Linked DNA regions of Aminobacter aminovorans. The protein of the gene in region 2 interacts with the protein of the main gene of each other region in a pairwise test. Links are inferred from orthologs where the notes say so. Each region holds a gene or a part of one and is shown on either strand. Other genes may lie near its edges.

Region 1 (16,996 bases), 1.3 Mb from region 2 along the record:
TGCCGGACTACGAAGCGGCGATCGGCAAATCGGTCAAGGGCATGAAGATCGGCATTCCCAAGGAATACCGCGTCGACGGCATGCCCGAGGACATCGAGGCACTTTGGCAGAAGGGCATTGCCTGGCTCAGGGATGCCGGCGCCGAGATCGTCGACATCTCGCTGCCGCATACCAAATACGCGCTGCCGGCCTATTACATCGTGGCGCCTGCCGAAGCGTCGTCGAACCTCGCCCGCTACGACGGTGTCCGCTACGGCCTGCGCGTGCCGGGCAAGGACATCATAGAGATGTACGAGAACACTCGCGCTGCAGGCTTCGGCCGCGAGGTCAAGCGCCGCATCATGATCGGCACCTACGTCCTCTCAGCCGGCTATTACGACGCCTATTACCTCCAGGCGCAGAAGGTGCGCACGCTGATCAAGCGCGACTTCGAACTGGCGTTTGCCGCCGGCGTCGATGTCATCCTGACGCCGGCGACGCCTTCGGCCGCGTTCGGCGTCGCCGACGAGGACATGGCCGCCGATCCGGTCAAGATGTATCTCAACGACATCTTCACGGTGACGGTGAACATGGCCGGCCTGCCTGGCATCGCCGTCCCCGCCGGCCTCGACGGCCACGGCCTGCCGCTCGGCCTGCAGCTGATCGGGCGCCCGTTTGACGAAGAGACGCTGTTCCAGACCGCTCATGTCATCGAGCAGGCCGCTGGCCGTTTCCAGCCGGAGAGGTGGTGGTAGGCGCATAGCGCCTGTCATCCGAGGCCGGGTGCGTATCAGCTGTCCAGTCGAGCAAGACCGGGGTCGTACTTTTCGTGCTGACATAGTACTGGATTGGAGGGGGCTCCATTCCAGTACGGACGGCATATCGGTTTGTTCTTCTATCTCTCCAAGACCTTCTGGTTCTTCGCCCAGCCGCTCAATTTCGCAATATTCCTGCTTGCGGCCGGGCTGGTTGCCAGCTTCTTCGGGCGCCGGCGGTTCTTCCGCATGGCGACCTTCGCCTCACTGATGATTCTGGCCTTCGCGACCTGGACTTCTCTCGGCTCGCTGATGCTCAACCCTCTGGAAGAGCGGTTCCAGCGGCCGGTTCAGCCGGCCAAGGTCGACGGCCTCGTCGTCCTGGGCGGTGGCTTCGAGGGCGCGATCAACCTGGCCCGCGGCGGCTACGAGCTCAACAGCGGGGGCGACCGCTTTGTCGAGACCGCGATCCTTGCCCGCCACTATCCTGATGCGAAGGTCGTCATTTCGGGCGGCAACGGCTCGCTCACGCTGGATGGCGAAGGCGACGCCGATACGGCGCCGCGCCTGCTCGAAGCGCTCGGGGTGGCGCGCGACAGGCTGATTCTCGAAAACCGTTCGCGGAACACCTACGAAAATGCGCTGTTCTCCAAGGAGATGGTGACGCCAAAGCCTGGCGAGACCTGGCTGCTGGTCACTTCGGCCTTCCACATGCCGCGTTCGATGGCGCTGTTTGCCAAGGCCGGTTTCCAGGTAGTCGCCTGGCCGGTCGACTATCGCACGTCGGGGCAGGAGGGAGTCGGCCTGTTCACCGACAACCCCGCCGATTCGCTTCAGAACACGACGATGGCGATGCGCGAATGGATCGGCCTTCTGGCCTACTGGTTGTCGGGTCGAATCGACGATCCGTTTCCAGGCCCGAAATCCTGAACCAGCACGGCCGTGCGGGCTTCGGAAAAAAACTGGCGCCTGATCAGTACCGCGAGCAGCACCACTGTCGTGACGAAGAAGACGCGTGCGTCGACGAACCAGCCGAGATAGCCGATGGAGAAGAAGACGCCGCGCAGGCCGGCGTTGAAATGCTTGCCGGCGAGTTGGTTCATGCGGGTCGCCCGCATGACCGCGACGTCGATCGCCGCGTTGGGCTCGCTGCCGGGGCTGAGCTGGGGAACGGCGCCGATCAGGATCGAGCAGTAGTTGAACAGCCGGTAGGCCCAGCCGAACTTGAAGAATGAATAGGCCAGGATGACGATCAGGCCGATGACCTTGATCTCGAACAGCGGTCGCGCGGTCGCACCGGCCAGCGGCACGTCGCTGAGGATGGCCAGCACCCGGTCCGATGCGCCGAGCAGCGCGAAGCAGCCGCCGACCGCGATCAGCGAGCTCGAGGCGAAGAAGGCCGTGCCCTGCTGCAGGCCGTTCATGATCGATGTGTCCACGATCCTGACTTCGCGCCGCGCCATAGTCGCCATCCAGGCGGCGCGCTGTGCGTTCATCGCCCGCGTCAGCGACATGCGCGTGACGATATGACCTTCGGCGCCAAGGGCGTGAAACACCCAGCCGGCGAGGAAGAACGCCAGTGCCGCGATGTCGAGGACACCCAAAGGACCGGTCATGGAAGCGGAATCGTTGATCATCCAGTGCAGGCTAGCATGCGTGCCGCACCTATTTCGAGATCATGTGCCTGCCACGGCACTGTCACAGGTGTTTAAAAAGCATGAATGGTAAACTCCGCATAAGTGCCTGATTTGATTAAATTTGGATTGATGGCTGCATGGCTGCCATGCAGATTTCGCCATGCTTTGGCCATTTTTTGCAATTGCGAAGGCGCGCGCAAAGGCGTATCCAGCAGGCAACTCGGCCGCGTGCTGAGGCGGACCCACCGCCCGCTGACCGAACCACAAGGATCTTGCTAAACATCATGGATGACGGCGTTCAGAAATCCTGCTGGGGCCTTACGGCCAAGGCAGTGATTGGCTTTGCAGGTTTTCTTCTTATTGCCTGGCTGGTGAGCGGTGCCGAAACGGCAGCTGTCGTGGCCGCCGGCTGATCGAAAATCGCTAGGATTGGATACAAAAAGCGCGGCTGGGCCGCGCTTTTTTGCTATATGGCCTTGCTTTATCAGGCGGTTTTTTCAAATGTCGCGCGCTGAGCAAACCACGTCGGATCGCGCCTAGCCATGGACGTGAAAAGGGCGGAATGATCGTATACATACGCGACATGAGCCGCCGACGTCGCAGGGAGTGAAATTTGTTTCTTTCGGTATTCGACCTGTTCAAGATCGGCATTGGTCCGTCGAGCTCGCACACGATGGGGCCGATGACGGCGGCTGCGCGTTTTCTCGACGAGATCCTCACCGGCGACTGGCCACGCCCGGCAGGCGCCAAGGTCGACCGCGTCGGCGCGAGCCTGCACGGATCGCTCGCCTACACCGGCGTCGGCCACGGAACCGACCGCGCCGTCATGCTCGGCCTCTACGGGCTGACCCCTGTCACCGTCGACCCGGACCAGACGGACGGCATCGTCGAGCAGATCTCGCGCGACAAGCGTGTGTCGCCGGAGGGCCATCCATCCTACCGCTTCGATCCGGGCATCGATCTTGTGCTCGACAAGAAGACGCCGCTGCTCGGCCACGCCAATGGAATGGCGTTTTACGCCTATGACGTGAGCGATCGCCTGCTGCTCAAGCGCATCTATTACTCCATCGGCGGGGGCTTCGTTGTCTCGGAGGAAGAGCTGCAGCGAATGAAGGCCAAGACCGTGGCTCCGGCGGCGGGCAAGCGTGTGCCATACCCGTTTGCCAATGCGGTCGAGATGCTGGCCATGGCGTCGCGGAGCGGGCTCTCCATTGCCGAGATGAAGCGCGCCAACGAAGAAATCCACATGCAGCGCGCCGATCTCGATGCCGGTCTCGATGCCGTCTGGGACGCAATGAGCCGCTGCATCGACCGTGGCCTGTCGCAGGACGGCATCATGCCGGGCGGCCTCAAGGTTCGTCGCCGCGCCCGCCAGCTGCACGACAAGCTGCAGGAACAGTGGAGCCAGAACCGGCCCAATCCGCTGCTCGCCAATGACTGGCTGTCGATCTACGCCATGGCCGTCAACGAAGAGAACGCCGCCGGTGGCCGCGTCGTCACGGCGCCGACCAACGGTGCTGCGGGCACGCTGCCTGCCGTCCTGCGCTACTGGCTGCATTTCCATGTCGAGGCCGACAAGGACAGCATCCGCGACTTCCTGCTGACCGCAGCCGCCGTGGGTGGCATCATCAAGACCAACGCCTCCATCTCGGGCGCCGAGGTCGGCTGCCAGGGCGAGGTCGGCTCGGCTTCGGCGATGGCGGCGGCCGGCCTGTGCGCGGTCATGGGCGGTACGCCCGAGCAGGTCGAGAACGCTGCCGAAATCGCGCTCGAACACCATCTCGGCATGACCTGCGATCCCGTCGGTGGCCTGGTCCAAGTGCCGTGCATCGAGCGCAACGCGCTCGGCGCGGTTAAGGCGGTCACCGCGGCGTCACTTGCGATCAAGGGCGACGGCAAGCATTTCGTGCCGCTCGACGCCGCCATCGAGACGATGCGCCAGACCGGCATGGACATGAGCGAGAAGTACAAGGAAACCAGCCTCGGCGGTCTCGCGGTCAACGTCGTCGAGTGCTGAGGGGCCGACAGGCTGGCCCAACAGGCCAGCCTGTGCAAAACCACTGCCGGCGTTGAATGCGTCCGACGGAGACGCTAGTTTTCCAGCCATGTCTCTGAACATGCTAAAACTCTGCGTCGGCTGCGACAGCGTCGAGGACCTCGAGGAATGGATCGCCTTCCGCCTGGACGAGCGCAGGCGCAATGGCGAGCCGGTGGAGCAGTTCCACACCACCCGCATGGTGCCGACGCGGGGCGCTGAGCTGACCGCCGGCGGCTCGCTCTACTGGGTCATCAAGGGCAATGTTCAGTGCCGCCAGCGCCTGCTGGAAATCCGGCCGTTTACAGATTCCGAAGGCATCGGCCGCTGCCACCTCATTCTCGAGCCGACTGTCGTGCGCACCGACTGGCAGCCGCGACGCGCGTTCCAGGGCTGGCGTTACCTCAAGATATCAGATGCGCCTGCCGATCTAGGCCAGGGCAATGCAGGCCTTGCCGAAATGCCGCCAAAGCTGCGGCTGGAGCTTGCCGAGCTCGGCCTGCTCTAGCCCAGGCGCTGACGCCCGCAACGACGGGCTTGCAAGCAATCGCGCGCCGCCACATCTTCTTTGCTGATGAGCGAGCAAAGCAAGCCCCCGGCTACTTCAGCCAATCACCCGCCGGCCGAGCGCCGTTCGGATTCCGCGGCGATCGACGCGTTCGTTCGCCAGGCGCGCGTGCTGGCCGCCAGCAAGGCCAATGGCCGGCTGGTGCTGGCGCTAGACGCCACGATGAGCCGGCAGCCGACCTGGGATCTCGCCTGCGAGTTGCAGGGCCAGATGTTCGATGCCGTCGGCAACACCGGCAGGCTGAATGTGCAACTGGTCTACTTCCGCGGGCTTGGCGAATGCCGGGCGTCGAAATTCGTCGCCGAGACTGCTTCACTCAAGCAGCTGATGACGTCGATCCAGTGCCGCAGCGGTCAGACACAGGTCGGCAAGGTGCTGGCGCATACGCTCAAGGAAACGGCCACCACCAAGGTCGATGCGCTGGTCTATATCGGCGATGCGATGGAAGAAAACATCGACGAACTGGCCGAGAACGCCGGCAAGCTTGGCTTGTTGGGCGTTCCGGCTTTCGTCTTCCAGGAAGGCCATGACGCAGACGCCGAGCGCGCCTTCAAGGAGATCGCGCGGCTGTCCAAGGGCGCCTGGTTCCGCTTTGACCGCAAGGCCGCGGCGACCTTGTCGAAGCTGCTGTCGGCCGTCGCCGTCTTTGCCACGGGCGGCATCAAGGCGCTGGAGGCGAGGGGCCGTCCTGAGGACATTCTGATGATCGAGCATTTAAGGAGCGGCAAGGCACCATGACAGTTCTCGCCATCCTTGCCGCTGTCCTGGTGTTTACGACGCTTGTTGTCACCGTGTTCCTGCGCGCCGACGCAACCCAGCTTGCCAAGGCGCTGAAGATGGCCGGGCCGTTGGCGCTGGGGCTGGTTGGCGTGGTGTTGTTGCTGTTGGGCCGGGCAGCCGTCGGCGGCGGCCTGATCTCCGCGGCTCTGGCATGGTACGCCGCCGGCAGGAGGGGGGCTTCTACCAGTCGAACGCCGGGGCGGCGTTCGACCGTAAGGACCGCGGCGCTCGAAATGGAGCTCGATCACGACACCGGAGGCCTGCAGGGTTTTGTCCTGGCCGGCCATCAGGAAGGCAAGTCACTTGCTTCACTCGGCCTCACCGAACTGAAAGCACTCTACAAGGAGCTGTCCGGCGATCCGGAAAGCCGCCAGCTACTTGAGACCTATCTTGACGGCCGCTTTCCCGTTTGGCGAGAAGACGCGCAACCTGACCGAGACGACGGGCAGCGTGTTGCGCCAAGTTCTGGCGCCATGACTAAGGAGGAGGCCTACAAGGTCCTTGGTCTTGAAGCGGGGGCCGCCGCGGCGGATGTCCGCAAGGCGCATCGACGACTGATTCAGCGCCTGCATCCCGATCTCGGAGGCTCGTCTTTCCTCGCGGCGAGGATCAACGAAGCCAAGGACGTCCTTCTCTCCGATCATCACTAGACTCTCCTTCGACACAGAACTTTCCAGGAGGTTGGGGTGTGCCTACTGCGCGATGGCGTAGCAGGCGATCTTCTTCTTCTTCAGTGCGTTGCAGGCATTCCAGGCAGCGTCCTTGGAATCGAAGCCGGCAAAGCGGGCACGGAAGTAGGTCACGCCGCCCTTCTCGAAGGGCACGGTGTAGGCGGAGGCATCGGCCAGAACCGCTGGAACCTGCTTGGCGGTCTTGTCGAGGATCTTGCGGGCTTCGCCATCGCTTGGCGACGACGCGACCTGGATGGCCCAGCCCGAGGGAACCGACGCGGTCTTCATCTGGTCCAGGGCCTGGACGGCGGGGGCGCGCTGTTCGGCATAAGCCTGCTCGACGCCGGCCGGTTCGCTCGGCACGGCATCCTTGGCCTTGCGGATCTGGAACGGAATCTTGCCGCCAAAACGTTCGGTCGAAGCCATGGCGATCTTCGGCTCGGCGCTGCGAGTGATAACCGGCTTAGGAGCAGGTACGGCCGCGGCGACGGCCACTTCGTCGCTCTCGACGGCTTCGTTGGCAGAGGCGTCGGCGACGACGATCTCTTCGGTTTGCGGACGCATGCCGGGCATCGGCGCATTGCGCTTAGGCAGCTGAGCCTTGGCGACGGCGACGGCCGGCATCGGCGTGTCGGTCTTGGCGATCAGGTCGCCACCGCCGCGCCTGGAGGCCTGCGGCATGTAGGTCTTGATCAGCTCGGCCATCTTGTTGTCGCGGCTGGCGCCGCTGGTGCCGCCGAGAACGACTGCGACGATGCGGCGGTTGCCGTCCTGGACCGAGGAAACCAGGTTGAAGCCTGATGCGCGGGTGTAACCGGTCTTGATGCCGTCGACGCCCTTGATGCGGCCGAGCAGGCGATTGTGGTTGGCGATGCGCTGGCGACCGAAGGCGAAGGAGCGCGTCGAGAAGTAGCTGTAATATTGCGGGAAATGCTCGCGCAACGCGATACCAAGCTTGGCCATGTCGCGTGCGGTGGTGAACTGGGCGGTGTTGGGCAGGCCGTTGGCATTGCGGAACACCGTGCCCTTCATGCCGAGGCTGCGTGCCTTGGCGGTCATCATGCGGGCGAAGTTTTCCTCGGAGCCGCCGATCATTTCGCCAAGTGCGGTCGAAGCGTCGTTTGCCGAGCGCGTTATGAGCGAGAGGATCGCCGCCTCGACGCTGATCGAACCGCCAGCCTTGACGCCGATCTTGGTCGGAGGCTCGGCAGCGGCATTCTTGGAGAATACGACCTGGGAATCTTTCTGGATCCGGCCCTTCGAAAGTGCCTCGAAGGTCAGATAAAGCGTCATCATCTTGGTCAGCGACGCCGGATAGCGCCGGGAATCGGCGCTTGACGAGTGAAGCGTCTCGCCGGTGTTTGCATCGATGACGATCGCTGCGTATCTGCTGTCCTTCGCCGCCGAAACAGGGGCTGCGGACGCGATGCCGATGGCTGCGGCAAGAGTGAAAACCATGAACGTTTTGATGGAGATGGCCGACTTGAGCACTTTACCCGGCAACGCTTGACGCACTGTTACACCCTTGAATTATTGTTGCATGAAGGGCGGCAAAGGTTCCTGCCCCGTATCGATGCACAGTAGGGTCACAGCGTTACCAATCCGTTTATGGTAACCGGCTCGTTCACACTTTTGATTGGGCTTTAGTCTAGTTTTACCGAATGGGGTCGTCGTTTGGACGGTGCGAAATGACGTCGGGTCAGTTGACATTTTGTGCGCTGCACAATATCTAGGCTGCATCGCACAATCACATAGCGCAGCGCGCGGAACCCGAAAGGATGCAGCGATGACCCAGACCTATGAAGATTTCAGCAAATACGGCAAGGACTTCGTCGACACCGGCCTGAAGAGCTTCGCTTCGCTCTCCAAGGGCGCGCAGGCGATCGCCACCGAGACCACCGACTACACCAAGAAGAGCTTCGAGTCGGGTGCAGCCACTTTCGAGAAGCTGCTCGGCGTCAAGTCGCTCGAAAAGGCCGTCGAAATCCAGACTGACTATGCCAAGCAGGCTTATGAAGGTTTTGTCGCCGAGGCGACCAAGCTCGGCGAACTGTATGCCGAACTTGCCAAGGACGCCTACAAGCCGTTTGAGTCGCTCGTCGCCAAGGCGAAGTGATCGACTGATCCCCGATTTCTGGGGGCTGGATCGAAAGATCCGGCAGATACGACCCGGTTGCGCTCGCGCAGCCGGGTTTTTTGTTTTTCTTTTGCACAAGTGCTTCACGTTTATGGCAATTCGGGCCATGCCGCCCCCGTCACCGTATTGTCAGCACGTCAGAAGGGCTTAAAATCCCCCTAATGACACCTACATGACGAAGTGTCGGAATTGATGAAGGGCAGAACCAGATTGACGACCGGCTTGGAAGCCACGAACGACGTCGTGGCGCGGATGCAGAACGGTGACGAGGGAGGCAACGGCCCAAGCCGTGGCACGGCTGTCATCACCCGTACGAAGACCAAGACCAAGCGGCCGAGCCTCTACCGGGTGCTCATCCTCAATGACGACTACACCCCGATGGAGTTCGTCGTGCACGTGCTCGAACGCTTCTTCCAGAAGGACAAGGAGGCCGCTACCCGCATCATGTTGCATGTCCATAATCATGGCGTCGGCGAATGCGGGATCTACACCTTCGAAGTGGCCGAGACCAAAGTGTCCCAGGTCATGGATTTCGCCAGACAGAACCAGCATCCGCTGCAATGCGTGATGGAGAAGAAGTGAGGTATTGAATGCCGGCTTTCTCCCAGGGCCTCGAAAAAGCGCTGCATCAGGCGTTGACGCTCGCCAACGAGCGTCACCACGAATATGCAACCCTTGAACATCTGCTGCTCGCCCTCATCGATGACAATGAGGCGGCCGCCGTCATGCGTGCCTGCAACGTCGATCTCGACGAACTTAAGCAGACAGTGCTGACCTATATCGACACCGAGCTCGACAATCTCGTCACCGGCTATGACGAGGATTCTAAGCCGACCGCCGGTTTCCAGCGCGTCATCCAGCGCGCCGTCATCCACGTCCAGTCATCCGGGCGCGAGGAAGTGTCCGGCGCCAACGTGCTTGTTGCGATCTTCGCCGAGCGCGAAAGCCACGCCGCCTATTTCCTGCAGGAACAGCAGATGACCCGCTATGACGCGGTCAACTATATCTCGCACGGCATCGCCAAGCGTCCCGGAGCCACCGAGACCCGCAGCCCGCGCGGCGCCGACGAAGAGCAGCATGGCTCGAACGGCGAGGCAGGCGAAGAGACGGGCAAGGGCAAGAAGCAACAGGATGCGTTGACCGCCTATTGCGTCAACCTCAACGTCAAGGCGCGCGCCGGCAAGATCGATCCGCTGATCGGCCGGGAGTCCGAGATCAACCGCACCATTCAGGTGCTGTGCCGGCGCTCCAAGAACAACCCGCTCTATGTCGGTGATCCCGGCGTGGGCAAGACGGCCATTGCCGAAGGCCTGGCCAAGCGCATCGTCGAAGGCGATGTCCCTGAAGTGCTCGAGGATGCCACCATCTTTGCGCTCGACATGGGCACGCTGCTTGCCGGCACGCGTTATCGCGGCGACTTCGAGGAGCGTTTGAAGCAGGTCGTCAAGGAGCTCGAGGAGTATCCGGGCGCGGTGCTGTTCATCGACGAGATCCACACGGTGATCGGTGCGGGTGCAACGTCCGGTGGCGCAATGGACGCTTCCAACCTGCTCAAGCCGGCGCTGTCGTCGGGTGCCATCCGCTGCATCGGCTCGACCACCTACAAGGAGTTCCGCCAGTTCTTCGAGAAGGACAGGGCGCTTGTCCGTCGTTTCCAGAAGATCGATGTCAACGAGCCGACCGTCGATGACGCCATCGAGATCATGAAGGGCCTCAAGCCCTACTATGAGGACTTCCACAAGGTGAAGTTCACCAACGAGGCGATCAAGGCGGCGGTCGAGCTTTCGGCGCGCTACATCAACGACCGCAAGCTGCCCGACAAGGCGATCGACGTGATCGACGAGACGGGCGCGTCGCAGATGCTTTTGCCGGAAGGCAAGCGCAAGAAGACGATCGGCATCAAGGAGATCGAAGCGACGATCGCCACCATGGCGCGCATCCCGCCGAAGACGGTCTCGGCCGACGACGAAAAGGTGCTGGCCGGCCTCGAGGTCGAACTGCAGCGTGTCGTCTACGGACAGGACACGGCGATCACCGCGCTTACCTCGGCGATCAAGCTGGCACGTGCGGGCCTGCGCGAACCGGAGAAGCCGATCGGCTCCTACCTGTTCTCGGGCCCGACCGGCGTCGGCAAGACCGAAGTGGCAAAGCAGCTTGCACTGTCGCTCGGCGTCGAACTGATCCGCTTCGACATGTCGGAGTATATGGAGCGCCATACCGTCAGCCGCCTGATCGGCGCGCCGCCCGGATATGTCGGCTTCGACCAGGGCGGCCTGCTGACCGACGGTGTCGACCAGCATCCGCATTGCGTGCTGCTGCTCGACGAAGTCGAAAAGGCCCATCCCGACCTGTTCAACATCCTGTTGCAGGTCATGGACCACGGCAAGCTGACCGACCACAACGGCAAGCAGATCGACTTCCGCAATGTCATCCTGATCATGACCACCAATGCGGGTGCGTCCGACGCGCAGCGCGCGGCGATCGGCTTTGGATCGACAAAACGCGAAGGCGACGATGTCGAGGCGATAAACCGGCTGTTCACGCCGGAGTTCCGCAACCGTCTCGATGCCATCATCCCGTTCGGCTCGCTGCCGGTGCCGGTGGTGCATCAGGTCGTGCAGAAGTTCGTCATGCAGTTGGAGGCCCAGCTTTCGGAGCGTGGCGTTACTTTCGACCTGTCGCCGGATGCCATCGCCTGGCTGGCCGAGAAAGGCTACGACGAGCGCATGGGCGCGCGTCCGCTCGGCCGCGTCATCCAGGAGCACATCAAGAAGCCGCTGGCCGACGAAGTGCTGTTCGGCAAGCTCAGGAAGGGCGGCACGGTGCGCGTTACCGTCGAGAAGAAGGAAACCGGCGAGTCCGGCCTGAAGCTCGAGACGCTCGCCGACGAAGTGCCGGTGAAGCCGAAGAAGGAAGATCCGGCCGATCGTCCGAAGGTCAAGAAGGCAGCTGCCAAGAAGCCTGTCGCCAAGAAGGTCGTGGCGGCAAAGCCGAAGTCGGAGCCGAAGGGCAAGGATGGCGGCAAGCGCAGTCTGGTTCCGCAACTGCCTCGAAAAGGCTGATTGAAGTACCAAGAAGCCCCGGAAACGGGGCTTCTTTTTTTGTTCATTCAAAGCGCTGGACGGCCTTTGTCAGGCAACAAGCGGGCTTTCGACACGGTTGCGGCCGAGCCGCTTGGCGCGATAGAGCCAGGTGTCGGCGTCCCGGATCATCTGTTCGGCCGAAACAGGACCGCTCTTGGCGGTCGTCACCCCGATGCTGACGGTGGTGCTCAGGCCGGGTTCGGCCAGTGTCATGGTTGCCACCGCTGAGCGAAGGCGTTCGGCGAGGATTGTCGCGTCGCCGGCGTTCAAATCCTGGCAGATGGCAACGAATTCCTCGCCGCCATAGCGGAACAGCCGGTCGCCGCTGCGCAGCGCGCCGTCCAGCGCACGTGCGACATCCTTGAGCACCTTGTCGCCGGTGACGTGGCCATGCTGGTCGTTGATGCTCTTGAAGTGGTCGATGTCGATCATCAACAGGCTCACCGGCTGGCGGTCGGCCAGCGGCCTGTCGATCAGCGACTGCGCCACAGCTTCGAAATGCCCACGGTCGCTTGTGCCGGTCAGCGTGTCCTTGCCGGTCTTTTGCAGCAGGTCCTCGTAGCGGTGGCGGAATGTCAGCCGGTCAAAGACCTTGAGCAGCGGTTCCGGCCCGGCCAGTGCCGGCCGGCTTTCGACGTGCCTGAGGTAGACCACGAGCATAGTGCTGTAGAGCGCGGCTGCCGCCATCTTGGCGATCCAGCCGCCGTAGAGCGCGCTGATCGGCACGCCCGATACGAGGTGGAGACCGAGAAAGAACATCAACTGGTCGAAGGTGAGGACCAGTGCCGCGCTCAGGAAAATGCGCTTGAACAGCGTGTTGGCGATACGCTGGCCGAGCTTCTCGTAGATCAGGATCAGGGCGATGCTGTCGAGGAACAGCAGTGCCGTTCCCCAGACCATCAGTACGCCCATGTCGTCGAGGAACGTCAGATCAGGCTGATAGCCCGGCATTTCGGCGACGTTGCCGTACAGGCGCAGGATCAGGGCCAGCGCCACCATCAGGCAGTTGCCGATCAACAGCCCGTAGATCGGCTGGCGCACCGTCTCGGCATCCTCCTTGATGTAGAGCAGGAGGAACATCATCAGCTTGCCGGAGAACATGACGGTCGAGCCGGGCGATATCAGGCCGAAGGGCAGCTGAACGAAGAACACCGCGGCGAGATAGGTCTCGAGGAAGTGCATCACGCCGAGCACGCAAACGAAGATGCCGATGCCGAATCTGTGGCGTGAATGGAAAACCGCGGCCATGGTCACGAAGTAGATCAGCGCCTGCAGGACGAGCAGCAATGCACCTGTCATGACGTGGCTGTTCCTCGCTTTCCACCTAAAGGCCTACCTACACATTCGCGGTACGTAAACCGTTAATATGCCGTCCGTTTCGCTGGTCGGCACGATGTTGCCCGGCCCGGGCAGCGGTCACGAGGCGCAGGTTCATTGCGCCAGGCGGAGTGAGGCGCTGACTTGGCCGGGAGGCCATGCTATGCGCCTTTCAATGCCTGCTGACCCCACATCTCCAACGCCGAGCCTGTCGACACGCCGCCTCTGGTATCTGCGCGGCGTTCGTGCCGCCTTCTCGATCCCTGGCCTTATCCTTGCCAGCGCCTTCATCGGCTTTGCCGGGCTTGCCAAGGAGGCTGGGCTGACGCTGGCGCAGACCGTCTTCATGGTCGGTATGGTCTGGGCGCTTCCGGCCAAGGTGGTGCTGATCGGCGCCATTCTCTCCGGCGCTTCGTTGCCGGCGGCGGCTTTCGCCGTGGCGCTGTCATCGATCCGGCTGACGCCGATGGTGGTGGCGCTGGTGCCCGAACTGCGCGGGCCCAGGACACCACGCTGGGTACTCTATGTCCTGTCGCATTTCGTCGCCGTCACCTCCTGGGTGCTGGCGATGGAGCGGCTGCGCGGCATCCCGCGCGAACTGCGCACCAGCTATTATGCCGGGCTCGGGTCGACGCTCGTGCTGTTCAACATGGCGGTTACGGCCGTCGTCTATCTCGTCGCCGACAGTCTGCCGCCGATCGTCTCGGCGGCATTGTTCTTGCTCACGCCGATGTATTTCCTGACCTCGCTCTGGGGATCGGCGCGAGAACGGGCAGGGCATGTCGCCATGGTCCTCGGGCTCATCCTCGGCCCGCTGCTCCATCTCGTCATCCCCGGTTTCGACCTGCTTGGCGCCGGGCTCATCGGCGGTGGGACCGCCTTTGCCTTCCACAAGCTGGCGCGGCGGAGGGCATCGGCATGACCTTCGGCGCAGTCGACAGCTGGTGGTGGCCGTTCCTGTTCATCCTCGTCGGCGGCTGGCTCGCAACCGACGCCTGGCGTTTCCTCGGGGTCTATCTCGGCGACCGTCTCAGCGAGAATTCCGACCTTCTCGTCCTGGTTCGCGCACTCGCCACCGCACTTGTCGCCGCCGTCATCGGCAATCTGATCGTTTTTCCCAGCGGGGCACTTATCGACACGGCACTCGCCTTGCGCATCGTCGCAGCCGGCGCAGGCTTCCTTGCATATCTCTATCTCGGGCGGAAGATCCTGGTCGGCATCGTTGTGGCGGAAGTGATCCTGCTGGTCGGGATGTGGAGTTTCTGAGCCAAAGAGACGTTCCGCCTATGCCGAAGTCTCAGCTTTGTTTCCATTGCGTGGCGGCATATTCACGACAGCTTAATTGCCGATGCGTATCATATCCAAGGGTTGGGGGATCCGCAAATGGCTGAACTGGAAGCGACAACGCCTGTACACAGGCAGCGGATTGATGCCGTCCTGTCCGTCAAAATGGCACTCGTCGGCTTGCTGATCGCAATCGACGCGCAGTGGATATGGGCGACGGACTTCGTTTTTGAACCTGGCAGTGCGGTCAAGGTTGTTGTCGTGGTATCCGGACTGACGTTCATATCTTGGTTATATGCCGTGAGGCGCCCGGTCGAACGATTCCAGGTCTTGTGCGCCGAGACAGCTGTGCTGTTGGCATTCTCTGCGGCTGCGGCCGTACTCAGCGTTTTGGTGATCTCAAGCAACATGCCGCTGATCGACGACCGGCTGATCACGTTCGACGCCGCGCTGGGTTTCGACTGGCGCGCCTATGTCGAATTCGTCAATGCGAGACCCTGGCTCGGTCAACTGTCTTCGATGGTCTATGTCACATCGCTGTCGCAGGTGGCATTGACGATACTTGCACTTAGCTTGTTGGGCCGAACCCGAAGAGTTCAGCATTTCGTGACGGCGGTTATGGTCGGTGCGCTGGTGTCCATTCTGGTCTCTGCCCTCTTGCCGGCGGCCGGGGCTCTCGGGACCATACGTCCACCCGCCGACTTCATGGCTTTGAACAGGCCAATCATCGATCTCGCATACAAGCAGGCGTTTTTTGACATTCGCGACGGCGCGTCCCGCTTGATCTCACTCGATCAACCGCAAGGACTCATTGCGTTCCCGTCCTATCACTGCACGCTTTCAGTGTTGACCATGATGGCTTTCCGGAAGGTCAGGATCTGGTTCTGGCCGGTGCTGGTACTGAACCTTGCCGTCATCCTGTCGACGCCGATCGACGGGGGGCATCATCTTGCCGACGCCTTGGCCGGCATCCTTGTGGCGTTTTTCGCCTGGAAGATGGCTGAGGCGCTCTCCGCGGCTGTTGAAGGCCGTAGAAGCCATCGCCTGCTCGCCAGCAGGGTCTGAGAACTTCCATCCAATTGGCGCGCCAAGGTGGCGGTAGATGTCGCAACCATCGAGGTCTCGGCTTTTTGTGGTTCCACGCGGTCATGGGGCTGATCACGCTTCTTGCCGAGTGGCCTTATCATGTTTTCCGCATGGGACTGATCGGCATGAACGCGCTGCTCGCGCGCCCCATCCTGGTCCAGGGCGGACACAATCTCGTAGACCTGATCGCCCCCCGCACTGCCATCACCTTCGTGGTCTGGCGGGTGGGGCTGGCGATCCATGATGCACTCGACAAGCCGGCAACCGATGTGACGCTGTCGCCGGCCTGAAAGGTGCTGCGCCGCTTATGCTGCTGCCAGCGCAGCCCTGATCTTCTCGGCGTTCTCAGCCAGTACTTCCGGCTTTTCCATCACCGCCGCGTGGCCCCTGGGTGCGACGCCTTCGAAGCGGGGCACGATGTGGACGTGGAGATGGAACACCGTCTGGCCGGCCGCAGCTTCGTTGAACTGGGAAATGACGATGCCGTCGGCGTCAAAGGCCTGTTGAGCGGCCCTTGCCACCTTCTGGACCGCTGAAAAAAGCCGGTCGAATGTTTTTGGCTCGGCATCGAGCAGATTGCGCGACGGCGTTTTTGGCACCACGAGAGTGTGGCCGGTGCTCTGCGGCATCACGTCCATGAACGCCACCACCGCATCGTCTTCGTAGACACGATGCGAGGGGATCTCGCCGCGCAGGATCTTGGCGAAGATGTTGTTTGGATCGTAAGCGGCGCTCGACATGGCCTATCCCGTTTGCTGCGATTTCGTGGTGGATGTTTCGGCGCTGGCAGGCGGAACGTCAAGCCGCGGAAGGCTGCAAGGAGCTGAGTTGAACTATATCTATCTGATCGTGGCGGTGGCCTTCGAGGTCGTTGCAACCTCCGCCCTCAAGGAAACCAACGGTTTCACGCGGCTGTGGCCATCCGTCGTAGCGCTGGCCGGCTATGCCTGCGCCTTCTATTTCCTGTCCCTTGTGCTGCGCCAGGTGCCGGTCGGCATCGTCTATGCGATGTGGTGCGGTGCCGGCATCGTCTTCATCACGGCGATCGCCTGGATCTGGTTCCGCCAGACGCTCGATCTGCCGGCACTTCTCGGCATCGGGTTGATCATGGCGGGTGTCATCGTGATCAACCTCTTCTCCAAGTCGGTAGCCCACTGAACGTCAGCCGCGCCGGAACGGCCCGTGATCCTCGAGATATTCGCCGATCTGGGCGACTTCCCGGCGTTCGCGCTCGAGATATTCGGCGACGGCGCGGCGAAGGCCGGGATGGACGATGTAGTGGGCTGACTGCGTCGTGACGGGGCGATAGCCGCGCGCCAGCTTGTGCTCGCCTTGCGCGCCTGCTTCGACGACCCTGAGCTTGCGTTCGATGGCAAAGTCGATGGCCTGGTGGTAGCAGACCTCGAAATGCAGGAAGGGATGGTCTTCGATGCAGCCCCAGTTGCGGCCGTAGAGCGCATCGGAGCCGATGAAATTGATCGCGCCCGCTATGTAGCGGCCGCCGCGCCTGGCCATGACCAGCAGCACGTCGTCGGCCATGCGCTCGCCGATCAGTGAGAAAAACGTCCGGTTCAGATAGGGCCGACCCCATTTGCGGCCGCCGGTGTCCATGTAGAAAGCGAAAAAATCGTCCCAATGCGCTTCGGTGATGTCCTTGCCGGTCA
Region 2 (13,628 bases):
ATCCCAACGTCCATGCCCAGTCGGCGCCGCTTTACACCAACACCGTCTCCAACACGGCGTTCCGTGGCTTTGGCGGTCCGCAAGGCATGGTCGGCGCCGAACGGGTCATCGACGAGGTCGCCTTTGCCGTCGGCAAGGACTCGCTCGAAATCCGCAAGCTGAACTTCTACGACCAGATCGGCACGCCGGGCGAGCGCAACCTCACGCCCTATCACCAGAGGGTCGAGGACTGCATCATCCAGCGCATCGTTGCCGAACTCGAGGAAAGCGCCCAATACGCACGGCGCCGGCGCGAGATCGCGGCGTTCAACGCCAACAGCCGCTTCATCAAGCGCGGCCTGGCGCTGACGCCGGTCAAGTTCGGCATCTCTTTCACCAAGACAGAGTCCAACCAGGCCGGCGCACTGGTGCATGTCTATGCCGACGGTTCGGTGCATATGAACCATGGCGGCACCGAGATGGGCCAGGGCCTGCACCTCAAGGTGGCGCAGGTGGTGGCGGAGGAGTTCCAGATCGACCTCGAGCGGGTGAAGATCACTGCGACCACAACAGCAAAGGTACCGAACACCGCGCCGACCGCAGCCTCGTCCGGCGCCGACCTCAACGGCATGGCGGCGCAGGATGCGGCACGGCAGATCCGCAAGCGGCTGACCGACTTCGCCGCCGAGAAGTATCAGGTGCCGGCCGACCAAGTGGTCTTCCTGCCAAACCGCGTGCGCGTCGGCAACCAGGAGATTTCGTTCAACGATCTGGTCAAGCAGGCCTATCTCAACCGCATCCAGCTTTCGGCCGCCGGCCACTACAAGACACCGAAGATCCACTGGGACCGCAGCAAGGGCAGGGGCCACGCCTTCTACTACTATGCCTATGGCGCGGCCTGTGCAGAGGTTTCGGTCGACGTCTTGACAGGCGAATATGTCGTCGAGCGCGCCGACATCCTGCACGACACCGGCCGTTCGCTGAACCGGGCGATCGACATCGGCCAGGTCGAAGGGGGCTTCATCCAGGGCATGGGCTGGCTGACCACCGAAGAGCTGTGGTGGGACGGCAAGGGCCGGCTGCGCACACATGCGCCGTCGACCTACAAGATCCCACTCGCTTCCGACCGGCCCAAGATCTTCAACGTCGCGCTGACCGACTGGTCCGAGGCCTATGAGCCGACGATCCATCGCTCCAAGGCTGTGGGCGAGCCGCCGCTGCCGCATGGCATGGCAGTGCTGCACGCGCTGTCGGACGCGGTGGCAAGTGTTGCCGACCACAAGATCTGTCCGCGCCTCGACGCTCCGGCTACGCCGGAGCGCGTGCTGATGGCGATCGAACGCCTGCGGGCCGAGGCGGCCCTGGCAAAGTGAGCACGATCGCCAAGAGCCTCCGGGCCTTCCTCGATGCAGCGCCCGCCGTGGCGCTGGTCGAGGTGGCCGAGGCCAGGGGCTCGACGCCACGCGAGAAGGGCGCCTGGATGCTGGTGTCGCCGCAGCGCATCTTCGGCACCATCGGCGGCGGCCAGCTCGAATTCATGGCCATCGATACGGCACGCGCGATGCTGGCCGGTTCGTCCAAGCGCAGCACTGTGATGGAGCATGTCACCGGCGACCCTGTCCCGGCGCGCTATCTCGACCCTGCCAGGGATGCCAAGGACAGTCTCACCCTCGACATTCCGCTCGGGCCGGAGATCGGCCAATGCTGCGGTGGTCGAGTCGAGGTCGCCGTCAGGAACGTCGACGCGGCCATGCGCGCCGATCTTCTGGCCACAGCCGAAGCGTCCGACGCGGCACGTCCGCATGTCCATGTCTTCGGCGGCGGCCATGTCGGCCATGCGCTGGCATCGGCCTTTGCGCTCCTGCCGCTCAATGTCGTGGTCGTCGAGACCCGCACTGATGCGCTCGACGACATGCCCGACAACGTCGTCACGCGGCTGACGCCGATGCCCGAAGAGATGGTGCGCGAGGCGCCCGCCGGCACGGCCTTCGTCGTGCTGACCCACGACCACGCGCTCGATTTCCTGATCGTCGCCGAAGCGCTCAAGCGCGCCGACGCGGCCTATGTCGGCATGATCGGCTCCAAGACCAAGAAGGCGACGTTCAGGAGCTGGTTCCTCAAGACCGCCGGCGGCAGCGAGGCACAGTTCGCGCGGCTGATCTGCCCGATCGGCGGCGACGCGGTGAAGGACAAACGCCCAGCCGTCATCGCCGCGCTCGCCGCAGCCGAGATCATGACCGCGCTGGTTCTCAGGGCCTAGTGAACGGGGCCAAGTGAACAGGGCAAAGTGACCGGCGCGGCGACCCGAGGTCGGCCGGCGGCTATTCGCTTTCCTGGGTGTGGGCCTCGAGGAACCACAACGACTTGTCGAGCATGCGCGAATAGGCGGTGAAGATGTCGGCCGTGTCGGCGTCGCCCGCCTCTCCAGCCTCGTCGATCGCGGCGCGCACGCTTTTTGCGGCGTCGGCATAGCGGTCGATCAGGGCTGCGATGTGATCCTTGGTCTTTGAGATGTCGGTCGGGTAGGGCCTCAGTTTGCTTGCCTCGACGACGACCTGCGAGGTGCCGAGGGCAGCCCCGCCCAACTGGGCGACACGTTCGGCGACGGTGTCGATATGCCCGTCCAGGTCCTTGCGAAAGCCGTCCAGCATCTCGTGGATGGCGATGAAATGCGGGCCCTTGACGTTCCAGTGCGCCTGCTTGGTGATCAGCGCCAGGTCGATCGCCTCGGCAAGCCGTGTGTTCAGCAGTTCGATCGAAACCTTCTTGGCGTTGGACTTGAGATCATTGCGCGTCGGGTGGGAAATCATTGCCTGCTCCTTGATGACTGGTCGCGTCGCGAGGTGGCCGCCTGGCGACGCACGCAGGCTACAACAGCCTCATGACAGTTCGGTTCCGGGCCGGCCAAGAGCGTCTCCGCTTCTCTTCGAAGCGCGCAAACGCTCCATCTTCTTGTCTTGCGCAATTCAGGACGGAAAACCGCTGCACCGTTTTCCTGGAGTTGCGCGGGTCGAAAATCAACCTGCCACGGCGTTGCGGGCAACCACTTCGAGATAGGCCGCCTGCAGCTCCTGGCGCACCGGCAGCCGGTGCTGTGCTGCCTCCGACAGCGGCTCGCCGAGATGGTCGGTGCGCAGTTCCTCCATGAAACGCTGCCACATTTCGGGCCCGCCCTTTTCCAGCAGTTCGGCGCGGATGCTGAGCTCTTCGCTGACCGGCAGCCATTTGCGACCCCAGGCGGCGATCTGCGCGAAAACCGGCAGCAGCTCGATCGCCATTTCGGTCAGCGAGTAGATCGCCTTCTGCTTGTGGCTGGGGTCGTCAGCCTTGCTGATCAGCCCGTCCTCGAGCAGCCGCCGCAGCCTGTCGGCCAGGATGTTGGAGGCGATGCCTTCCTCGGACTGGGTCAGCAATTCGCGGAAGTGCCTGCGATTGCCGAACATCATGTCGCGCAGGACGATGAGGCTCCATTTGTCGCCTACCACCTCGAGGGTCAGGTTGATCGGACAGCCCGACCGATGCTGCTGGTTCATGCAAGTGTCTCCAAAAAACCAGTTGCAATGTAAAATCAGTCTGCCTATCGTACAACCAGTTAGTTTATGCAACCGGTTGTGAATGCCGACAATGGCGCGCGATGTAGAGAGACATGACCGCGACGTCAGCAGTTCAGGCCGGCTTCAGCATCGACCATTGTTACGCAGCGCCGCCCGCCGAGGTGTTTGCCGCTTTCTCCAGTGCCGAGCGCAAGCGCCGCTGGGTCGCCTAAGGCGAAGGCTGGGAGGTCGATGAATTCTCGCTCGATGTCCGCATTGGCGGATCGGAGCGCAGCCGTTTCCGCTTGCAGGGAGGTCCTGAGATTTCCAACGACACCACCTATCTCGACATCGTTGCCGACCGCCGCGTCGTTATCGCCTATGTCATGGCGCTTGCCGGCATCCGCTTTTCCGCCGCGCTCGCCACCATCGAGTTCACGGCCGAAGGCAATGGCACGCGACTGACCTATGTCGAGCAGGATTCGTTCCTCGACGGACAATACGGCTTGGCCGATCGCGAGGCCGGCTGCAGGAGCCGGCTCGAGACCCTGACCGGCGAAGTCGAGACGGTGGCGGTCGCCGCCTAGCGCGGTGCGCCTGAGATGGGAGAGATGCCAGACAAGGAGGCTGAGATGAGTATGTCTTCGGGATTGGATCGTCGTAGCTTGATGAAGGGATTTGCGCTGTCGGCGGCTCTTGCCGCGCCGACGGCGGCCAGTGCCCAGGTGGCGCCGGCACAACCGGCTTCGGCCGCCACAGCTGCAACAGGGAAGACGGCGATGAGTGTGCGAAATTTTGTACCGGAGCGGCTCGATCGGATGCGCAAGGTCATGGCCGGCCATGTCGAGCGCGGCGATGTACCTGGTCTCGTCTGGGCGGTCAGCCGCGGCGGCGAGATCCATGTCGAGGCAGCCGGCACGCTTGCGCTCAACGGCTCGGCGCCGATGCGGAGCGACAGCATCTTCCGTATCGCCTCGCTGACCAAGCCGGTCACCGCGACTGCTGCGATGATCCTGGTCGAGGAAAGCCGTCTCAGGCTCGACGATCCCGTCGACACATGGCTGCCCGAGCTTGCCGACCGCAAGGTGCTCAAGAGCCTCGATGCCAAGCTCACCGATACCGTTCCAGCCAACCGGCCTGTCACGCTGCGCGACTTGCTCACCCTGCGCTTCGGCGTCGGCGCGATCATGGTCTATCCATTCGCCTATCCGGTGCAGCATGCGATGGTCGAGGCTGGCATAGCACCCAGCGCCGACCTGTTCCGCGGCTCGCCCGACGCCTTCATGAAGGCCGTCGGCTATCTGCCGCTCGCACATCAGCCGGGCGAGGGCTGGCTCTACCACACCGGCCTCGACGTTGCAGGCGTGCTGGTCGCGCGCGCTGCCGGCCAACCGCTGTCCGCCTTCATGCAGGAGCGTATCTTCGGACCGCTTGGCATGAAGGATACCGGCTTCCACGTGCCGGCGGAGAAGGTCGACCGGCTCGCCACCGCTTACTCCTGGGATTTCCAGACCGGCAAGCTTGGCGTCTATGACGAGGCCAGGGGTGGATTGTTCGCCAGGCCCGCGACCTTCGAATCCGGCGGTGCCGGGCTCGTCTCGACAGCCGACGACTATCTCGCCTTCCAGAAGATGCTGCTTGGCAAGGGCGAACTCGGCGCCGAGCGCATCCTGTCGCGCGCCTCGGTCGAGCTGATGACCACCGACCAGCTTAGCGAAGAACAAAAGGCGAGTGCAGCGATGTTCTTCAACGGCAATTCGGGCTGGGGTCTCGGCATGTCGGTGGCGCTCAAGCGCGACAATCTCTTTACGACGCCTGGGCGCTTCGGCTGGGACGGCGGCTACGGCACCTCAGGATATGCCGATCCCGAAAACGACCTTGCCGGCGTGCTGCTGACCCAGCGGCTGATGGATTCGCCTGAGGCACCCAAGCACCATGTCGATTTCTGGACATCGGCCTACCAGGCCATCGCCGGGTGAGGCGCAAGCCTCACTTCCCCGCCAGCTTCACTTGCCGGCCAAAATATCCTTGATCAGCTTGTGGCAGCGCTCGGCCATGAAGTCGAGCAGCAGCCGGACCTTCGGGTCCTGCAGCTTCTTGTGCGGATAGACGGCGGCAAACTGCACCGGCGTCGGCGGCGTCTGCGGCAGGATGATGTGCAGCCGCTGGTCGCGGATGAAGGGCTCGACCTCGAAGCGTGGCTTGTTGATGATGCCGCGCCCGGCAAGCGCCCAGCCGGTCAGTACGTCGCCGTCGTCGGAATCGAAGGGACCGTGGACCTCGAACTTGGTCGGCCCGTTGGGCGTCTCCAACGTCCAGAAATATTCGCGCGATCCGGGATAACGCAGCATCAGGCAGTCATGCTTCTTGCCGATCAACTCGTTCGGGCTTTCAGGTTCGCCGCGCTTTTCGAGATATTTGGGCGCTGCGACCAGCACGCGCTCGCATTCCATGATGCCGCGCATCCTGAGGCTGGAATCCTCGATCACGCCGAGCCGGAAGGCGACGTCGAGACCTTCCTTGAGGATGTCGACATTGTGGTCCGAAAGCCTGAGCCTGACCTCTATGTCGGGATACTTGTCATGGAATTCGGGAATGCCCGAGGCGACCAGGCGACGGCCAAGGCCAAGCGGGGCGGTGACGCGGATGGTGCCGCGCGGCTGGCCGGAAAGTGCAGAGACCGCAGCCTCGGCCTCGGTGATCGCCTCCAGCACCTGCTTGGCGCCAGAATAGAACACGTTGCCGTGCTCGGTCGGCATCAGCTGGCGCGTCGTGCGGTTGAACAGGCGGACGCCGAGGTGCTTCTCCAACTCCTTGATGCGGTTGGAGGCAACCGCCGGCGAAATGCGCATATCCCGGCCCGCGGCGGAAAGATTGCCGAGTTCCACGACGCGGACGAAGACAGCGATGTTATCGAGATATGCCATGCGAGACCGATGGTTCCATAGCCGGCTTGTGCCGTGCAGCGCTACGCTAGTATTTTCCAGATTTTTTTGAAAGTCATCGCGAATCCTTCCACTTCCCCAATGCATCGGGCATCGTAAGATCGGCACGCTGCGAAAAAGGGACGGCGGATGTACGACTTGGCGTTTTTCATGGACTGGGCGAGCTTCGCCGTGCGGTGGCTGCATGTCATCACCGCCATGGCCTGGATCGGCTCATCGTTCTACTTCATCGCCCTCGACCTCGGGCTGAGGAAGCACGATAATCTGCCGGTCGGCGCGCATGGCGAGGAATGGCAGGTCCATGGCGGCGGCTTCTACCACATCCAGAAATATCTGGTGGCGCCGGCCCAGATGCCGGAGCACCTTACCTGGTTCAAGTGGGAATCCTATGCCACCTGGCTTTCCGGCTTCACGCTGCTCTGCCTGGTCTATTACGGCGGCGCCGAGCTGTTCCTTGTCGACCGCAACGTGCTCGACGTATCGGCGCCTGTCGCCATCGCCATCTCACTCGCCTCGATCGGCCTCGGCTGGATCGTCTACGACCTGCTCTGCAAGTCGAAGCTCGGCGACCACGACACGCTTCTGATGATCATCCTCTACGTCGTCGTCGTCTTCATGAGCTGGGGCTATACGCAGCTGTTCACCGGCCGCGCCGCCTTCCTGCATCTCGGCGCCTTTACCGCGACGATCATGTCGGCCAACGTCTTCATGGTCATCATTCCCAACCAGAAGATCGTCGTCGCCGACCTCATCGCCGGCCGCAAGCCCGACCCGAAATATGGCAAGATCGCCAAGACCCGCTCGACGCACAACAACTACCTGACCCTGCCGGTCGTGTTCCTGATGCTGTCGAACCACTATCCGCTGGCCTTCGGCACCGAGTTCAACTGGATCATCGCCGCGCTGATCTTCATCATCGGTGTGCTGATCCGTCACTACTTCAACACTCTGCACAAGCGCGAAGGCAATCCGCACTGGACCTGGCTCGCCGCCGCCCTGCTGTTCGTCGTCATCATGTGGCTGTCGACGGTGCCAAAGGTGCTGACCGGCGAGGACAAGAACGCGTCCGTCACCACCGAGCCCTACATCGCGGCCGCGCAGTTCCCAAAGGTTCGCGATACCGTGCTCGGCCGCTGCGCCATGTGCCATGCCAACGAGCCGTCCTACGAAGGCGTCTACCATGCGCCCAAGGGCGTGGTGCTGGAGACCGACAACGCGATCGCCCTGCATGCGCGCGAAATCTACCTGCAGGCCGGTCGCAGCCATGCCATGCCACCGGCCAACGTGACCCAGATCACGCCCGAGGAGCGGGCGTTGCTGGTTGCCTGGTACGAACAGGCGCGCAAGTAGCGCCTGAGACATATGGATTGAAAGTTCGGGGGCGCGCTCGTCGCGCCCAATTCGACGCGCGGCGATACGGGCCGCGATTTCGCCACGCCAGAAAGCCTGTAGAGTTCGATCATGATCACCACACTTCTTCGCGGCCGTACCTTGTCCTTCCTGCGCTGGCCCGACAGCGCTGACGACCATGCGTCCTATGCCTATGAGGAAGACGGTGCCGTGCTGATGCGCGACGGCAGGATCGCAGCCGTAGGCGCCTTTTCAGAGGTTGCGGCCCAGGCCGGCGACGCCAAGGTCGTCGACCATCGCCCGCATCTGATCCTGCCCGGTTTCATCGACGCCCATGTTCACATCCCGCAGATGCAGATCATCGCCTCCTATGGCGCCGAGCTGCTGGAATGGCTGAACAAATACACCTTCCCCGAGGAAACGCGCTTCATCGACGCCCAGCATGGCCGCCGCATCGCGCGCCTGTTCCTCGATGAGATGGTGCGCCATGGCACGACGACCGTTGCGGCCTACTGCTCGGTGCACAAGCAGTCGGCCGAAGCCTTCTTCGCCGAATCGCACGAGCGCAACATGCTCAACATCGCCGGCAAGGTGATGATGGACCGCAATGCGCCCGATGGTGTGCTCGACACGCCGCAGGCGAGCTATGACGACACCAAGGCGCTGATCACGGAATGGCATGGCAAGGGCCGTCAGCATTATGCCATTACCCCGCGCTTCGCCATCACATCGACGCCCGAGCAGATGGCGATGGCCGGCCAGCTGGCGCGCGAGCACCCCGACCTGCATATCCAGACGCATCTGTCGGAAAACCACGCCGAGATCGCCTTCACCCAGGAACTCTATCCCTGGTCTCGCGACTATACCGATGTCTACGAACACTACGGCCTGCTCGGCAAGCGCACGCTGCTTGGCCACTGCATCCACCTCGGCGAGCGCGAATCCGACGCGATCTCCGAGCATGGCTCGATCGCCGTGTTCTGCCCGACCTCCAACCTGTTCCTTGGTTCGGGCCTGTTCGATTACCAGCGTTACCGGAAGCGCGACAAGCCGCTCAGGATCGCCACCGCCACCGACGTCGGCGGGGGCACCAACTATTCGATGCTGCGCACCATGGACGAGGCCTACAAGGTCATCGCCCTCAATGGCGAGAAGCTCAACCCGCTCGCCTCCTACTGGCAGCTGACGCGCGGCAATGCCGAGTCGCTGTCGATCGCAGACAAGGTCGGCACGCTCGACGTCGGCACCGATGCCGACATCGTGGTGCTCAATGCCCGCGCCACGCCTGGCATGCGGCTCCGGATGGAGCGCACCGGCACGCTGGCCGAGGAGCTGTTCCTGCTCCAGACGCTCGGTGATGACCGTGCCGTGGTGGAAGTTTATGTCGCGGGCAAAGCCGCAAAGTCGACAATGGATCAGGCCGCCTGACCTTGCGTCATTCGCCCGCGTCTGCCATGTGAGCCGTGTCTGACGGAGGAACGGACGATGGCAGCAGCCGAGGACCTGAAAAAGCTCGCCGAACAGGAAGACCGACTGGTCTTCGACCGCTTCGATGAGGCGGTTGCCTTCGACATCGGCACGGCCATCCGCGCCCGTGGGGTGACCGAGAAATTTCCCATCATCGTCGACATCCGCCTGTGGGATCGGGCGCTGTTCTACTGCGCGCTGCCAGGCTCGACGGTCCACAACACCGAATGGGCGCGGCGCAAGATCAACGTCGTCAGGACCTTCCACCGCAGCAGCTACCGCATGGTGCTGCACAAGGCACGGACCGACCGCACATTCGCTGTCGGCGATGCCTTGCCGATCGACGACTATGTATTGGCCGGCGGCGGATTCCCGATCCGCGTCAAGGGCGTCGGCGTCGTCGGCGCCATTGCCGTTTCAGGCCTGCCGGAGAGGCAGGATCATGAGGTGGTGGTCGCGGCGATCTGCGAGCACCTGGGCATTCCCAGCCACGACCTCGCCTTGCCCCCCGTTGCGAACAGCTGAGAGAGTTTGAACGTCCCGATGGCCATGACCGACCCGAAGCATTTTCTGACCAGCGTTTTCGAAGCCACCGTGGCTGCTGCCGACCCCGAGCTCACCATCCGCCGCCATCTGCCGGAAAAGCCCAAGGGTCGCACCATCGTCATCGGCGCAGGCAAAGGCTCGGCGCAGATGGCAGCTGCCTTCGAAAAAGCCTGGGACGGGCCACTGGAGGGCGTGGTCGTCACCCGCTATGGCTTTGCCGCCCCTTGCGATCGCATCAGGATCGTCGAGGCTTCGCACCCGGTGCCCGACGCCAACGGCCTCGAGGCGGGAAAGCTTCTGCTGGAGACGGTTGCTGGCCTGAGCGAGGACGATCTTGTCGTGGCGCTGGTTTCCGGCGGCGGCTCGGCTCTGCTGCCGTCGCCTGCCGGCAATCTGACGCTGGCCGACGAGATCGCCGTCAACGAGGCGCTGCTTGCCTCCGGCGCGCCGATCTCGGCGATGAACACCATCCGCAAGCACATCTCAGGCATCAAAGGCGGCCGGCTCGCCGCTGCCGCATGGCCGGCGCGTGTCGTTTCGCTGGTCGTGTCGGACATTCCCGGCGACAACCCGGCGCTGGTCGCTTCGGGTCCGACAGTGCCCGATGCGGCTTCGCGCGCCGACGCCTTGCGCCTGATCGAGACCTATCGCATCGCGCTGCCCGCCAATGTCATGGCCCATATCAACTCGGCAGCCGCCGACGCGCCGCAGCCGACCGACCCGCGCTTTGCCCGCAACAAGGTGCATGTCATCGCCTCTGCCGCCGTATCGCTCGATGCCGCCGCTGAAGCGGCGCGCAAGCAGGGCGTCGAGACAGTGATCCTCTCCGACGCCATCGAAGGTGAGGCACGCGAGGTCGGTGGTGTGCATGCGGCCATCGCCCGCGAGGTCGCGACCCGCAACCGGCCGTTCAACAAGCCGGTTCTGATACTGTCCGGCGGCGAAACCACCGTCACGCTGCGCGCCAAACCTGGTGAAAAAGGGGGGAAAGGCGGCCGCAACAGCGAGTTCCTGCTCGCCTTCGCCATTGGCATCGACGGCGTCTCAGGCATCGATGCACTTGCCGCCGACACCGACGGCATCGACGGCTCCGAGGACAATGCCGGCGCCTTTGCGGACGGCTCGACGGTTTCGCGCATGCATGCCGCCGGCGTCGACGCCAAGGCGATGCTCGCCGGCAACAATGCCTGGACGGCGTTCCATTCGGTGGGTGATCTTTTCGTGCCCGGGCCGACCGGCACGAACGTGAATGATCTCAGGGCGATCTTGGTCCGCTAGGCAGCCATCATCGCGCGCACGGTCCTGATATCGGCGGCAAAGCGGGCGCGCTCGGCTGCCGCCTCCTGTGGGTCACGGATGCGCAGGATGTAGGACGGATGGATCGTCAGGAACACGGCGAGACCGTCGTCGCGTTTGATGATATCGCCACGCTGCCTGGTGATGGCAACCGGGGCGTTCAGCAACGACTGAGCAGCGGTCGCGCCGAGGGCCACCACCAGCCTCGGCTTCAACAGCTTGAGTTCCTGCGCCAGCCACCAACGGCAGGCCTGCACCTCGCCGGCATTGGGCTTGCTGTGGATGCGGCGTTTGCCGCGCGGCTCGAACTTGAAGTGTTTGACGGCATTGGTGACGTAGACCGCGGTGCGGTCGATGCCAGCCTCGTCGAGCACCGCGTCGAAGATCTTGCCTGCAGGGCCGACGAAAGGCCTGCCCTGCAGATCCTCCTGGTCGCCGGGCTGCTCGCCGACGAACATCAGTTCGGCCGTGTCGGGGCCTTCGCCGAAGACGGTCTGCGTCGCCTCGCTCCACAGCGGGCAGCGCCGGCACTGGCTCGCCTGCCGGCGCAAGGCGTCGATGGATTGCGCTTCAGTCACTGCCTGTTGTTCCGCAGCCGGCCAGTGCCTGGCCTGAATCGCCTGGTGATGCGGCGCGGGCATGGTCGGCATCCTTGCGATCATCTCGCGGGCGGCTTGGTCGGCACCTGATATCAGTCCCGGAATGAGTGAAGCCTCGGGAAGGTTCCGCCAATATTTCTTGGGCATCTCCGATTGCATTGCCTTCACCTTGAGGCGGGCCGGATTGAAGATGCTGGCGAAATAGGTCCGCCACATCTCCTCCGACTGGTCGGCGGCGGGCGCATCATCCTTCGACGCGCCGGGGCCGAGCACCAGTCTTTCGCGGTCCCATTCGGCCGAGCCGTGTGGCGTCAGGATCGCCCAATGCATGCCGGTGAAGCGACGCACGAAGAACGGTGCTGCCAATTCGAGGATGAAGTGGTCAGGCTCGAACCAGGCAACGAAGTGTTCGGCCTCGCCGTCGCCGATCTTTCGGAAGCGGACGAAGGCGTGCATCTTGTGCTCGTCGCGCCTGACCGAATTTTCCATCGCTTCGAAACGGCGCACGTCGGGGTCGGAAGCGATGCGGAGCAGATGCGGCTCGCTGCGCTGCCGCCACAGCAGCCGGTAGAGCAGGGCGAAGCGCTGGCTGTCGGAATGGCAGGCGACGATGGCGGCGCGGTCGATGAAGTCTCTCGAGACCCTGAATTCGACACCCGGGGTCGGCGCCGGCAGCTCGGTCGCTTCGCCGCCGACATGCCACTCGATGTCCTCGGGCTTCACCTCGTTTGTCGCCAGTCTTCGCGCGGCGTCGCGCCAGCCGTCGAAGTCGGTCGGGCCGGCGAGCTGCACGACATATGCGGCCAGCGACAAGGTGGGTTGGCATACCATCACAGCAGCTCGAGTTGTCGTGGCTTTGGCGCGATCGTCTCGCGCAGCCGTGCTGCGTCGGTCGTGGCACCCGGCGACCAACCATCGGCTATAATGAACGGGCGCACCCTGGCGATGGACTGGCACAGCCGGCCGACATCCTCGAGCCGCAGCCGCTTGAAGCGGCGGGTCTCGATGATGCGTTCCACGGCGCGCGTGCCGAAGCCCGGGATGCGCAGCAGCATCTCCTTGTCGGCGCGGTTGACGTCGAGGGGAAACGAGGCGCGATTGCGCAGCGCCCAGGCGAGCTTGGGGTCGATTTCCAAGTCGAGCATGCCGTCAGGCGTGCCGTCGAGGATCTCGCCCTGTTCAAAGCCGTAGAAACGCATCAGCCAGTCGGCCTGGTAGAGCCGGTGCTCGCGCATCAGCGGCGGCTTCTTCAGAGGCAGGGCAGAGGAGGCGTCGGGGATCGGGCTGAAGGCGGAGTAGTAGACGCGCCGCAACTGGTAGCTGCCGTAAAGGCGAGCGCTGGTCTTGAGGATGCCGGCATCTGAAGTGGCGTCGGCGCCGACGATCATCTGCGTCGACTGCCCGCCGGGAGCAAAGCGTTCACGCGTTTTCGTCCTCAATGTCGGCTCCGCCTTCTCCTCGATCTTCGAGCGCAACTTTGCCATCGAGACGCGGATCGTCTCCGGTCGCTTCTCCGGCGCCAGTCGTTTCACCCCCTCATCGGTCGGCAGTTCGACATTGATCGACAGGCGGTCGGCATAGAGGCCGGCCTTTTCGACCAACTCGGCCGAGGCTTCCGGGATCGTCTTGAGATGGATGTAGCCGCCGAACTTTTCGTCGAGCCTCAGCCGCCTGGCCACCTCCACCATCTCGGTCATGGTCTCGTCGGGCGAACGGATGACGCCGGAAGACAGGAACAATCCCTCGATGTAGTTGCGCTTGTAGAAATCCATGGTCAACCGCACCACCTCGTCGACCGTGAAGCGGGCGCGGCGGACATTGGAGGAGGAGCGGTTGATGCAGTAGCTGCAGTCGTAGATGCAGAAATTGGTCAGCAGGATCTTGAGCAGCGAAATGCAGCGGCCGTCGGGCGC

What was found.
Region 1: the proteins of dps (region 2) and clpS interact in binary tests that used the Escherichia coli proteins (3 or more experiments, as listed by UniProt). The link is inferred for Aminobacter aminovorans from one-to-one orthologs.

What each region holds. Positions count from the first base shown.
Region 1 is NZ_UFSM01000001.1:2,985,909-3,002,904, forward strand. Bases 7,740-10,479 are described here. They hold clpS (ATP-dependent Clp protease adapter ClpS), read left to right. Parts: upstream 7,740-8,814; coding sequence 8,815-9,144; downstream 9,145-10,479. Other genes in these bases: DY201_RS14750 (D-alanyl-D-alanine carboxypeptidase), read right to left, coding at 7,740-7,883; DY201_RS14755 (phasin family protein), read left to right, coding at 8,212-8,541; clpA (ATP-dependent Clp protease ATP-binding subunit ClpA), read left to right, coding at 9,153-10,479. In the rest of the region: DY201_RS14715 (amidase), read left to right, coding at 1-734; DY201_RS14720 (YdcF family protein), read left to right, coding at 867-1,664; DY201_RS14725 (DUF599 domain-containing protein), read right to left, coding at 1,613-2,350; DY201_RS28755 (hypothetical protein), read left to right, coding at 2,509-2,784; DY201_RS14730 (L-serine ammonia-lyase), read left to right, coding at 2,985-4,388; DY201_RS14735 (DUF1489 family protein), read left to right, coding at 4,477-4,914; DY201_RS14740 (VWA domain-containing protein), read left to right, coding at 4,981-5,712; DY201_RS14745 (DnaJ domain-containing protein), read left to right, coding at 5,709-6,404; more of DY201_RS14750, read right to left, coding at 6,447-7,739; more of clpA, read left to right, coding at 10,480-11,624; DY201_RS14770 (GGDEF domain-containing protein), read right to left, coding at 11,694-12,944; DY201_RS14775 (AzlC family ABC transporter permease), read left to right, coding at 13,126-13,884; DY201_RS14780 (AzlD domain-containing protein), read left to right, coding at 13,881-14,228; DY201_RS14785 (phosphatase PAP2 family protein), read left to right, coding at 14,346-15,311; DY201_RS14790 (hypothetical protein), read left to right, coding at 15,377-15,622; DY201_RS14795 (HIT family protein), read right to left, coding at 15,638-16,072; and 2 more genes. UniProt on the Escherichia coli protein: Involved in the modulation of the specificity of the ClpAP-mediated ATP-dependent protein degradation.
Region 2 is NZ_UFSM01000001.1:1,712,261-1,725,888, forward strand. Bases 1,053-4,044 are described here. They hold dps (DNA starvation/stationary phase protection protein Dps), read right to left. Parts: upstream 2,805-4,044; coding sequence 2,301-2,804; downstream 1,053-2,300. Other genes in these bases: xdhB (xanthine dehydrogenase molybdopterin binding subunit), read left to right, coding at 1,053-1,352; xdhC (xanthine dehydrogenase accessory protein XdhC), read left to right, coding at 1,349-2,239; DY201_RS08450 (winged helix-turn-helix transcriptional regulator), read right to left, coding at 2,997-3,512. In the rest of the region: more of xdhB, read left to right, coding at 1-1,052; DY201_RS08460 (serine hydrolase domain-containing protein), read left to right, coding at 4,181-5,491; DY201_RS08465 (LysR family transcriptional regulator), read right to left, coding at 5,519-6,439; DY201_RS08470 (urate hydroxylase PuuD), read left to right, coding at 6,587-7,807; guaD (guanine deaminase), read left to right, coding at 7,919-9,235; DY201_RS08480 (heme-degrading domain-containing protein), read left to right, coding at 9,293-9,799; DY201_RS08485 (glycerate kinase type-2 family protein), read left to right, coding at 9,818-11,098; DY201_RS08490 (UdgX family uracil-DNA binding protein), read right to left, coding at 11,095-12,546; DY201_RS08495 (putative DNA modification/repair radical SAM protein), read right to left, coding at 12,546-13,628.